4 regions of the Pseudomonas sp. NPDC077186 genome follow, and region 2 is predicted to be linked to each of the others. Evidence: riboswitches for the same ligand, from Rfam matches in the RefSeq annotation. Region 2 holds a riboswitch; each other region holds the start of a gene.
The links. A riboswitch is a leader RNA that binds a small molecule or an ion and turns the genes downstream of it on or off. The one in region 2 is predicted to bind cobalamin.
Positions count from the first base shown of each region.

Region 1 (2,191 bases), on a different contig from region 2:
AATCCGGCGCCGGCAATCCATCCAACGCCTCGGGCGCATGCCCGGCGACCAGCTGCAGGGCAGGTACGCCGAGGGCATCGCGGTTGTGGCGGATATGCGCCTGGCGCCCCTCGTTGGCCTCGATGGCGATGGCGCGGCAGGCCGGGTGTGCGCGCATCCACTCGATGCCGATGGAGCCACAACCGGCGCCGACATCCCACAGCAGCTCGCCGGGCAGCGGCGCCAGGCGCGCCAGGGTCACTGCGCGCACGTCGCGCTTGGTCAGTTGGCCGTCGTGGCGGTAGGCGTCGTCAGGCAGACCACAGGTCGGTGGCAGCAGGCGTGCTCCGGCGTCGGCCAGGCACTCCACGGCCAGCAGGTTGAGGTCGGCGCCGCGCGGCAGGCTCCAGCTTTCAGCCAGGCCATCGAGGCGGCGTTCATCCGGCCCGCCCAGGTGCTCCAGCAGGCACAGGCGACTGGCACCGAAGCCCCGCTCACGCAGCGCTACGGCGACCTGCGCGGGCGTATCGCCAGCGGCGCTCAATACCAGCAGGCGCACGCCGGGAAACAACCGCGAATTGAGGGTGGCCAGCGGCCGGCCGACCAGCGACAGCACCTCCACCTCCTGCAACGGCCAGCCCAGGCGCGCCGCCGCCAGCGACACCGAGGACGGCGCCGGCAATACCCGCAGCTCGTCGGCCGCCAGCTGGCGCGCCAGGCTGGCGCCGACGCCATAGAACATCGGGTCGCCGCTGGCCAGCACGCACAGCGCCTCGCCACGCCGGGCCAGCAGCGGTTCGAGGTCGAAGGGACTCGGCCAGGTCTCGCGCGCGGCGCCAATGCACGGCGGCAGCAAGGCCAGCTGGCGCGGCGCGCCGACGATGCGCGCGGCCGCCAGCAGGGCACGACGCGCGGCCTTGCCCAGGCCGGGGTAGCCGTCTTCGCCGATACCGACCAGAGTCAACCAGGGTTTCATCCAATGTCCTCGCACAGGCCCGACGGAGCGCCTGTCCGCGCTCCGGGCAAAGCGGGCATAATAGCGCCTTCGTCGGTGCCCCATGAGTCGATACGACTCAGTAAAGGGCCTAAGGAAACTCTGAAATAGTCGTCATTCCCGCGCAGGCGGGAAGCCAGAATCTCAGTAGTACCTGGGCTCCCGCCTTCGCGGGAGTGACGGTAAATGGCCATTTCAGAAATTCCCCAAGAGGGAACACGGTTCACCGTGGCTGCCCCCGCAACTGTAAACAGCGAGTCCAATGCAATCGGCCACTGGGTAACCGGGAAGGCGCGGCGGACGAAGACCTGTCAGCCAGGAGACCTGCCGACGAACGCTGGTCGCGAGTGCCAACATCGGGCGGGGTGTACCGATGCCATGGAATCCCCCGTGGGCGGATTTCGCTGGTTCGGTCGCCGCGTCGTTAGCCACAGGTGACCCCTTTGCCCGCGCCCGTTCGCCCTTCCGCCTGCCCCGGCCTGCTGCGCATCGTCCCCGCGCTGGACGGCGGCATCTGCCGCATCAAGCTGCCCGGCGGCGTGCTGCGCAGCGTTCAGGCGCGGGCGATTGCCGAGGCGGCCAGGCACTGCGCCAACGGCGTGCTGGAGCTGACCAACCGCAGCAACCTGCAGATCCGCGGCGTGCTGCCCGGCCAGGAAGGCACGTTGATCGACGCCCTGCTCGGCGCCGGCCTCGGCCCGCGCGTGGCCGCCGCCGACGATGTGCGCAACCTGCTGCTCAGCCCCGCCGCCGGCCTCGACCCGCAGGCGCGCATGGACCTGCGCCCGCTGGCCGGCCAGCTGCTCGACCTGCTGCAGGACAGCCCGGCGCTGCAGACGCTGTCGGCCAAGTTCGCCCTGCAGCTGGACGGCGGCGAGGCCCTGGCCATGCGCGAACACCCCCACGACCTGTGGCTGGCCGCCGAGGACGAGCGCCACCTGCTGCTGGGCCTGGCCGGCTGCCCCAATGACGCGCCGCTGGCGCGCATCGAGGCGCCCCAGGCGCTCGAGCTGGTGCGCCAGCTGCTGCTGCTGTTTCTCGAACTGGCCACGCCCGAGCAGTCGCGTATGCGCCAGCTGCTCGGCCATATCTCGCCGGATGAACTGCTACGGCGCCTGCAGGCGCGCCTGAATTTCCCCCTGCAGCCGCCACCGGCCAATTGGCAGCCTGCCGCCACCGTCGAGCGCACGCCGGCAGGGATTTATCCACAGGCGCAGA
Region 1 covers NZ_JBITWE010000003.1:580,701-582,891, reverse strand. The annotation lists gene cbiE (precorrin-6y C5,15-methyltransferase (decarboxylating) subunit CbiE) at 1-955, opposite strand, end outside; cobalamin riboswitch at 1,137-1,320, shown strand; gene cobG (precorrin-3B synthase) at 1,417-2,191, shown strand, end outside.
Region 1: it holds a riboswitch for cobalamin, as region 2 does, so the genes downstream of both, cobG (precorrin-3B synthase) here and ACIGKL_RS09690 (energy-coupling factor ABC transporter permease) in region 2, are expected to answer to the same signal.

Region 2 (2,191 bases):
ACGGCGCCGCCGACTACCAGCCCGCCGCTTACTATCGCTTCAGCGACCCCTACCTGGTCACCGAGAGCAATACCGGCAAGATGATCTGGCAGCGCCGCCAGTAGCGCTGCGGGTCAGGCGGCCTGGTGCAGGCGCACGTTGAACAGCGGGCCCTGGCTGAAACGCGCCAGCGCCTTGGCCGCGGCCAGCACGCCCAGATCGATCAGCGGCTCGACCAGGATCACGCTCATATAGGCCAGGCCGAAGCTGCCCACCGCGGCCAGGTTATCCGCGGCGAAACCCTGGCCGTAGAAAGCCCAGAACGCCACCCAGGCGACGATGCCGCCCTGGTAGGCGGTCGACAGCGCCAGCGCCTGCTTGTAGGAGAGATCCACGTAGGCGGTGCCCGGCGCGACAATGCGCTTGGCCAGCAGCTGGATGCCCCACAGCGGCAGCAGCAGGGTGGTGACGTTCATGCCGTACTGCGGCAGGTCGAACTGGGCGAACAGCAGCCCCTGCAACAACAGGCCGGCGGCCAGGCCGATGGCCGCGGCGCCGGCGCCGAACAGCAGCAACAGGGTCGAGCCGAGGATCAGGTGCACCTCCGAGACACCCACCGGGTGATGCGGCAAGACCTCGAAGAAGCAGAACACCAGGGCGGTGGTCAACAGGCTGCGCAGCGCCAGGGCGACCGCCCCACCGTTGTCGCGGATGGCATCGCGGGCGAGTTGGGCGGTCAGGCCGAAGCCGGCGACGGCCGTGGCGTAGCTGAGCAGGATCTTGGCGCCTTCGACGACGCCGGGTTCGATATGCATAAGGGTTCCTTGGTCGCGCCCACCGCGCGACGATCCGGATGGAGGGGATGGGCGCAAGCGCCCGACGGCGATGGCAGGTCTCCTGGCTCGCGGCTCGACCCTTCGCCCGCCTTCCCGGCCGGTGGGCCAGTGGCATATGGGCGTCGTTCGCCGCTTACAGTTGCGGGGGCAGCCAGGGCATTGGCGACATGCGCCGCACCCTGTTCCCTTTTCATCCGACCCTGGGGCCGGAACCATCGGCGGCCACCTTACCCGGCGGCACGGACAAAAGACAGTGCCCGGCGTCTTAGGCCGTATGACGCAAGCAGGTGAAAAGGCCACTGGCGTTGGCACACAGCTGCCCCTGAGCGTCGTGCAGCGTGGCCTGCACCGCGACCTGTCGCCCGTCGCGCTGCAGCACGCGGGCTTCGGTACGTAGCGGCAAGGCCGCCGGGCCGATTGGGCGCAGGTAATTCACCTGCAGGCTGGCGGTCACATAGACCTCCTCGGCGCTGGCCTGCGAGTACACCGCCAGCCCCAGCGCCGCATCGAACAGCGTGGCGGTGTAGCCGCCATGCACACCGCCGAGCGGATTGAAGTGCACGGCCGGCGGCTGACTGCTGAAGCCCGCCACCCCGGCTGCAGCCTGCAGCTGGGAAATGCCGTAATCGGCACCGATGTCACCGGCCAGCCAGGCCCGTAACCGTTCAAAGAGACTGGCGTGCATGTTCATGCCTTAGATCAGCTGCGGCATGCTGCGCGCCAGCAGTGCTTCGACGTCGACGCCGCGCGGCAGGGTGCCGTAGACGCGGCCGCGGCCTTCCAGGCGGCTGGCGATAAAGGCGTCGCTCACCACGCTGTTTCCGGCCTCCAGCAGCAGCTTGGCCTGCAGCGCCACGGCCACGTCCTCGGTGAGCTGGCGGGCGCGGTACTGGATATCGGCGGTATCCGCAAAATCGGCCTTCAAGCGCTGGATATGCGCCTTCAGCCGCGCATCGCCGTGGCCGTCGCCCAGCTCGGCGAACAGCGCACCGAGCACGCCGGGCTCCTTGGACAGGGCGCGCAGCACGTCCAGGCATTGCACGTTGCCCGAGCCCTCCCAGATCGAGTTGACCGGCGCCTCGCGATACAGGCGCGGCAGGATGGTTTCCTCAACGTAGCCGGCGCCGCCCATGCATTCGCTGGCCTCGTAGACCATCTCCGGCGCGCGCTTGCAGATCCAGTACTTGCCGACGGCGGTGACCAGGCGGGCGAACTTGTCTTCCTGCTCGTCATGCAGGTGATCCAGCGCGCGGCCCATGCGCATGGACAAGGCCAGCGCCGCCTCGCTTTCCAGCGCCAGGTCGGCCAGCACGTTCTGCATCAGCGGCTGGTCGGCGAGCAGCTTGCCACCCACCTGGCGATGCGCGCAGTGGTGC
Region 2 covers NZ_JBITWE010000002.1:228,090-230,280, forward strand. The annotation lists gene ACIGKL_RS09685 (hypothetical protein) at 1-104, shown strand, start outside; gene ACIGKL_RS09690 (energy-coupling factor ABC transporter permease) at 114-794, opposite strand; cobalamin riboswitch at 849-1,047, opposite strand; gene ACIGKL_RS09695 (PaaI family thioesterase) at 1,081-1,506, opposite strand; gene ACIGKL_RS09700 (acyl-CoA dehydrogenase family protein) at 1,510-2,191, opposite strand, start outside.

Region 3 (2,191 bases), on a different contig from region 2:
GTCGAGCCCCAGCAGCACTTGCTGGCTGTCGTTCAGGGTCAGGCGGTTGAGCCAGTTGGCCGAGTCGCGGTAGGTATTGAACTGGCTGAGCGAGCCGCCGGGTTGGTCGTTGCCGCTGTCGCGCTTGTCTTCGCTGTGGCCGATCTCCAGGCGACTGCTCCAGGTGTCGTTGATACGGCCGTCGAGGAAGGCCGAGACGCTGCTGAGGAGGAAGTCGGTGGTCGGCAGCGAACCGGTGAAGGTGTCGTCGTACTCCACCTGGCCGCGCTGGTCGAGGACGCTGAAGCCGGCCTGCAGGTCGTCGCTGAAACGGTGCGCCAGGTTCAGGCTGAGCGAGCGGTTGCGGTAGGCGTCGTCGTCGCCGTTGGCGCCGAAGCCGTCGCGGGTGGCGTCGATGCCGGCGGTCTCGTCCAGCGCTGCGCCGAGGTGAAAGCGCGTGCGCTCATCGCCACCGGACAGGCCGAGGCTGCGCTGGTAAGTGCTGTCGCTGCCGGCGGCCAGCCGTGCATGGGGCTTGAGGCCCTGGCCGTCACCCTGGCGAGTGAAGATCTGGATCACCCCGCCGATGGCGTCGGAGCCATACAGGGCCGAGCGCGGGCCGCGCACCACCTCGATCCGCTCGATCTGCTCGGGGGCGAGAAACTCCAGGCTGCTGGTGCCGCTGCTGGCCGAGGCGATGCGCTGGCCGTCCACCAGCACCAGGGTCTGCGCGCTGCTGGTGCCGCGCAGAAATATGCCGGTCTGGCTACCTGCGCCACCGGTGCGCACGACGCTGAGACCGGGGACGCGCTCGAGCAGTTCGGCAACGCTGCCGGCCTGCAGGCGCTCGATATCCGCCCGCTCGAACACCGTGGTGGCGGCGGTGGCCTGGGCTTGCGGTTCGGCCAGGCGCCCGGAGGTGATCACCAGCGGTTCGGCGGCGTAGGGTTCGGCGGCCAGGCTGAGGCCGGGCAGCACGGCGATGGCCAGGGCCAGGTGGGACAGTTTCATGATGGTTATTCCTCAAAGGTCGGCAGACGTTCGAGGAGGGCAGGGGCAAGCGCGCGCAGGGCGGCGCTTGACGGTGCGGCCCTCCGCAACACCAGTCGCACCGCCGGGGCCGGTCTCCGGGCTCACGACCCCGGTCCGCCTTCCCGGGAACACCCAGTGGCCTTGGACAAGGTGCAGGTTTGCGGCCTGCCGTCGATTACCGTTGCGGGGGCAGCGTCGGGATTGCCTGGATGGCGCACCGACTTCCCGTTTCACGCCGTGTTAGCGGCGCACCCTGGCGGAACATGCAATGCCGCGCACCCTAGTGCGCGGCGGGATGAATGACAAGCAAGGCCCGCTCATTCGGCGATGAGCGAGCCTCATGTTCAGAGCAGGGCCAGGCGCGCGCGCACCGCCGCTTCGATGCCGGCCTGGTCGAGGCCGCATTCTTTGAGCATCTGCGCCGGCTTGGCGTGTTCCACGTAGTAGTCGGGCAGGCCCAGCTGCAGCAGCGGCTTGACGATGTTCTCGGCGGCGAGGAACTCGCCGACCGCGCTGCCGGCGCCGCCCATCAGCGCGTTTTCCTCGATGCTCACCAGCAGCTCATGGCTGGCCGCCAGCTCGCGCAGCAGGGCGGTGTCCAGCGGTTTGACGAAGCGCATGTCGACCACCGTGGCGTCCAGCGTCTCGCCGACCTGCAGCGCCTCGGCCAGTTGCACGCCGAAGGCCAGCAGGGCGACGCGGCGCCCCTGGCGACGGACCAGGCCCTTGCCGATCTGCAGCGGCGCCAGGCCCGGCTCGATGACGGCGTTGGGGCCGCTGCCGCGCGGGTAGCGTACCGCCGCCGGGCCGTCGAACAGGTAGCCGGTGGTGAGCATGCGACGCAGCTCGTTCTCGTCGCTGGGGGTCATCACCAGCATGCCGGGGATGCAGCGCAGGTAGGAGATGTCGAAGCTGCCGGCGTGGGTCGGGCCGTCCTCGCCGACCAGGCCGGCGCGGTCGATGGCGAACAGCACGTCGAGGTTCTGCACCGCGACGTCGTGGATCAGCTGGTCGTAGCCGCGCTGGAGGAAGGTGGAGTAGATCGCCACCACCGGCTTGACCCCGTCGCAGGCCATGCCGGCGGCCAGGGTCACGGCGTGCTGCTCGGCGATGGCGACGTCGAAGTAGCGCGCCGGGAAGCGCTCGGCGAAGGCCACCAGGTCCGAGCCTTCCTTCATCG
Region 3 covers NZ_JBITWE010000001.1:1,765,446-1,767,636, reverse strand. The annotation lists gene ACIGKL_RS08330 (TonB-dependent receptor domain-containing protein) at 1-990, opposite strand, end outside; cobalamin riboswitch at 1,080-1,282, opposite strand; gene dxs (1-deoxy-D-xylulose-5-phosphate synthase) at 1,356-2,191, opposite strand, start outside.
Region 3: it holds a riboswitch for cobalamin, as region 2 does, so the genes downstream of both, ACIGKL_RS08330 (TonB-dependent receptor domain-containing protein) here and ACIGKL_RS09690 (energy-coupling factor ABC transporter permease) in region 2, are expected to answer to the same signal.

Region 4 (2,191 bases), on a different contig from region 2:
TCGGCCTGCCAGGCGCGGTCGAAGTGGCGATCGAAGCGCTGGCCCACACCCTGCACCAGCAGGCGCATCGGCTTGCCAGGGATGGCCGCGAAGCCCTTCACGCGCAGGATGCCGTGTTTGCCCACCGCGTCCTTCAGTGCGGTCAGCAGGCGCGCCTCCTCGGCCTGCGGTAGTTCCACGTGGAACGCGTCAAATTCCTCGTGATCGTGGTCCTCGTCCTCATCGTCATGATGGGTACGGCGGCTGTCGATATGCAGCTCGGTTTCGCTGTTCAGGCCCAGCAGCACGTCCAGCGGCAGCTCGCCGCCGTGCGCCTCGATCACCTTGACCGCCGGCGGCAGCTCCTCGGCCACCTCGGCGCGCACCGCGGCCAGCGCCTCGGCGTCGAGCAGGTCGGCCTTGTTGAGAATCACCAGGTCGGCGCTGGCCAGCTGGTCGGCGAACAGCTCGTGCAGCGGCGATTCGTGGTCGAGGTTGGCGTCGAGCTGGCGCTGCGCGTCCACCTGATCGGGGAAGGCGGCGAAGGTGCCGGCGAGCACCGCCGGGCTGTCGACCACGGTGATCACCGCATCGACCGTGCAGGCGTTGCGGATTTCCGGCCAGTTGAAGGCCTGCACCAGCGGCTTGGGCAGGGCCAGGCCGCTGGTCTCGATGAGGATATGGTCGAGGTCGCCACGCCGCGCCACCAGCTCGCGCATCACCGGGAAGAACTCCTCCTGCACGGTGCAGCACAGGCAGCCGTTGGCCAGTTCAAAGACGCGGCCCATGGCCTCTTCCTCGCTGCAGCCGATGGCGCACTGCTTGAGGATCTCGCCGTCGATGCCCAACTCGCCGAACTCGTTGACGATCACCGCGATACGGCGGCCTTCGGCGTGGGCCAGCAGATGGCGCAGCAAGGTGGTTTTGCCGGCACCGAGAAAACCGGTGACGATGGTGACAGGCAGTTTGGCGAGGGTTTTCATGAAGGGCCCCGTGGCGTCGGTAAGTTCGACGGACGGGTACGCGCAGGCGGGCACGCAGGGGCGTGCTGGCCGCGTCGGATCACCCCGTCCGAGCAAATGGCTGGTCAATCGAGGCAGGTCTCCTGGCTCACGGTCTGCACGCTTGTGCATCCTTCACCTTCCCGCTGTTGAGCAGTGGTGTATCGAAGGAATTTCGACCGTTTACAGTTGCGGGGGCAGCCAGGGCATCGACCCTGTTCCCTCTTAGCTTCCCGGCGGCAATGCCGGGCAGAACCTCGAACGCGAGAAGGCTACGCAGGCCGCGGCGCTCGGTCAATCGCGGTTGACCGGTGGGGAGCGTCATGTTGAGCTACGCCGCCACTCCGCCCGAACAGCGCTTATGTTGCCTCCCCCTTCCGAACCCCGCTCAGCTTCGTCGCTCCAGGTCGTCGCCGGACTGGGTTGCCGCCGTGGCTGCAGCCTGGACGAGCTGCTAGCCCTGCTTATCCACAGCCTGAGCCAGCATAAGCTGACGGTGGATAACCTGGCCGGATTGGCCAGCATCGCCCACAAGCGCGAGGAGACGGCACTGCAGGCACTGGCCGAGCAGCTGAAGCTGAGGCTGCAGTTCTTCAGCAGCAAAGAACTCGCGCCTCAGCAGTCGGCCACCGGCGGCAGCGCCCTGGTGCAGTCCGTCACCGGCAGCCCCGCGGTGGCCGAGCCCTGTGCCCTGAGCCTGGCCGCCCGCCTGGGCGCCACGCCTCGTCTGCTCGGCGAGAAGAACCGCACGGCCAACGCCACCTGTGCGCTGGCCACTTTCGACAGAGAACCCGCAGCATGACCGTCTACTTTATCGGCGCCGGCCCCGGCGACCCGGAGCTGATCACCGTCAAGGGCCAGCGCCTGATCCGTTCGTGCGCGGTGATCCTGTACGCCGGCTCGCTGGTACCGGAAGCGGTTATTGCGGGCAATAGCGCCGAACGAGTGGTCAACACCGCCGAATTGCACCTGAGCGAGATTATCGAGCTGCTGCGCCAGGCGCACGAACGCGGCCAGGACGTGGCCCGCGTGCACTCCGGCGACCCCTCGCTGTACGGCGCCATCGGCGAGCAGATTCGCGAGCTGCGTGCCCTCGGCATTCCCTTCGAGATCGTCCCCGGCGTCACCGCCACCGCCGCTTGCGCCGCCTTGCTGGAAAGCGAGCTGACCCTGCCGGGCGTCGCCCAGACCCTGATCCTCACCCGCTACGG
Region 4 covers NZ_JBITWE010000003.1:567,952-570,142, reverse strand. The annotation lists gene cobW (cobalamin biosynthesis protein CobW) at 1-962, opposite strand, end outside; cobalamin riboswitch at 1,057-1,255, opposite strand; gene ACIGKL_RS14645 (cobalamin biosynthesis protein) at 1,342-1,782, shown strand; gene cobM (precorrin-4 C(11)-methyltransferase) at 1,779-2,191, shown strand, end outside.
Region 4: it holds a riboswitch for cobalamin, as region 2 does, so the genes downstream of both, cobW (cobalamin biosynthesis protein CobW) here and ACIGKL_RS09690 (energy-coupling factor ABC transporter permease) in region 2, are expected to answer to the same signal.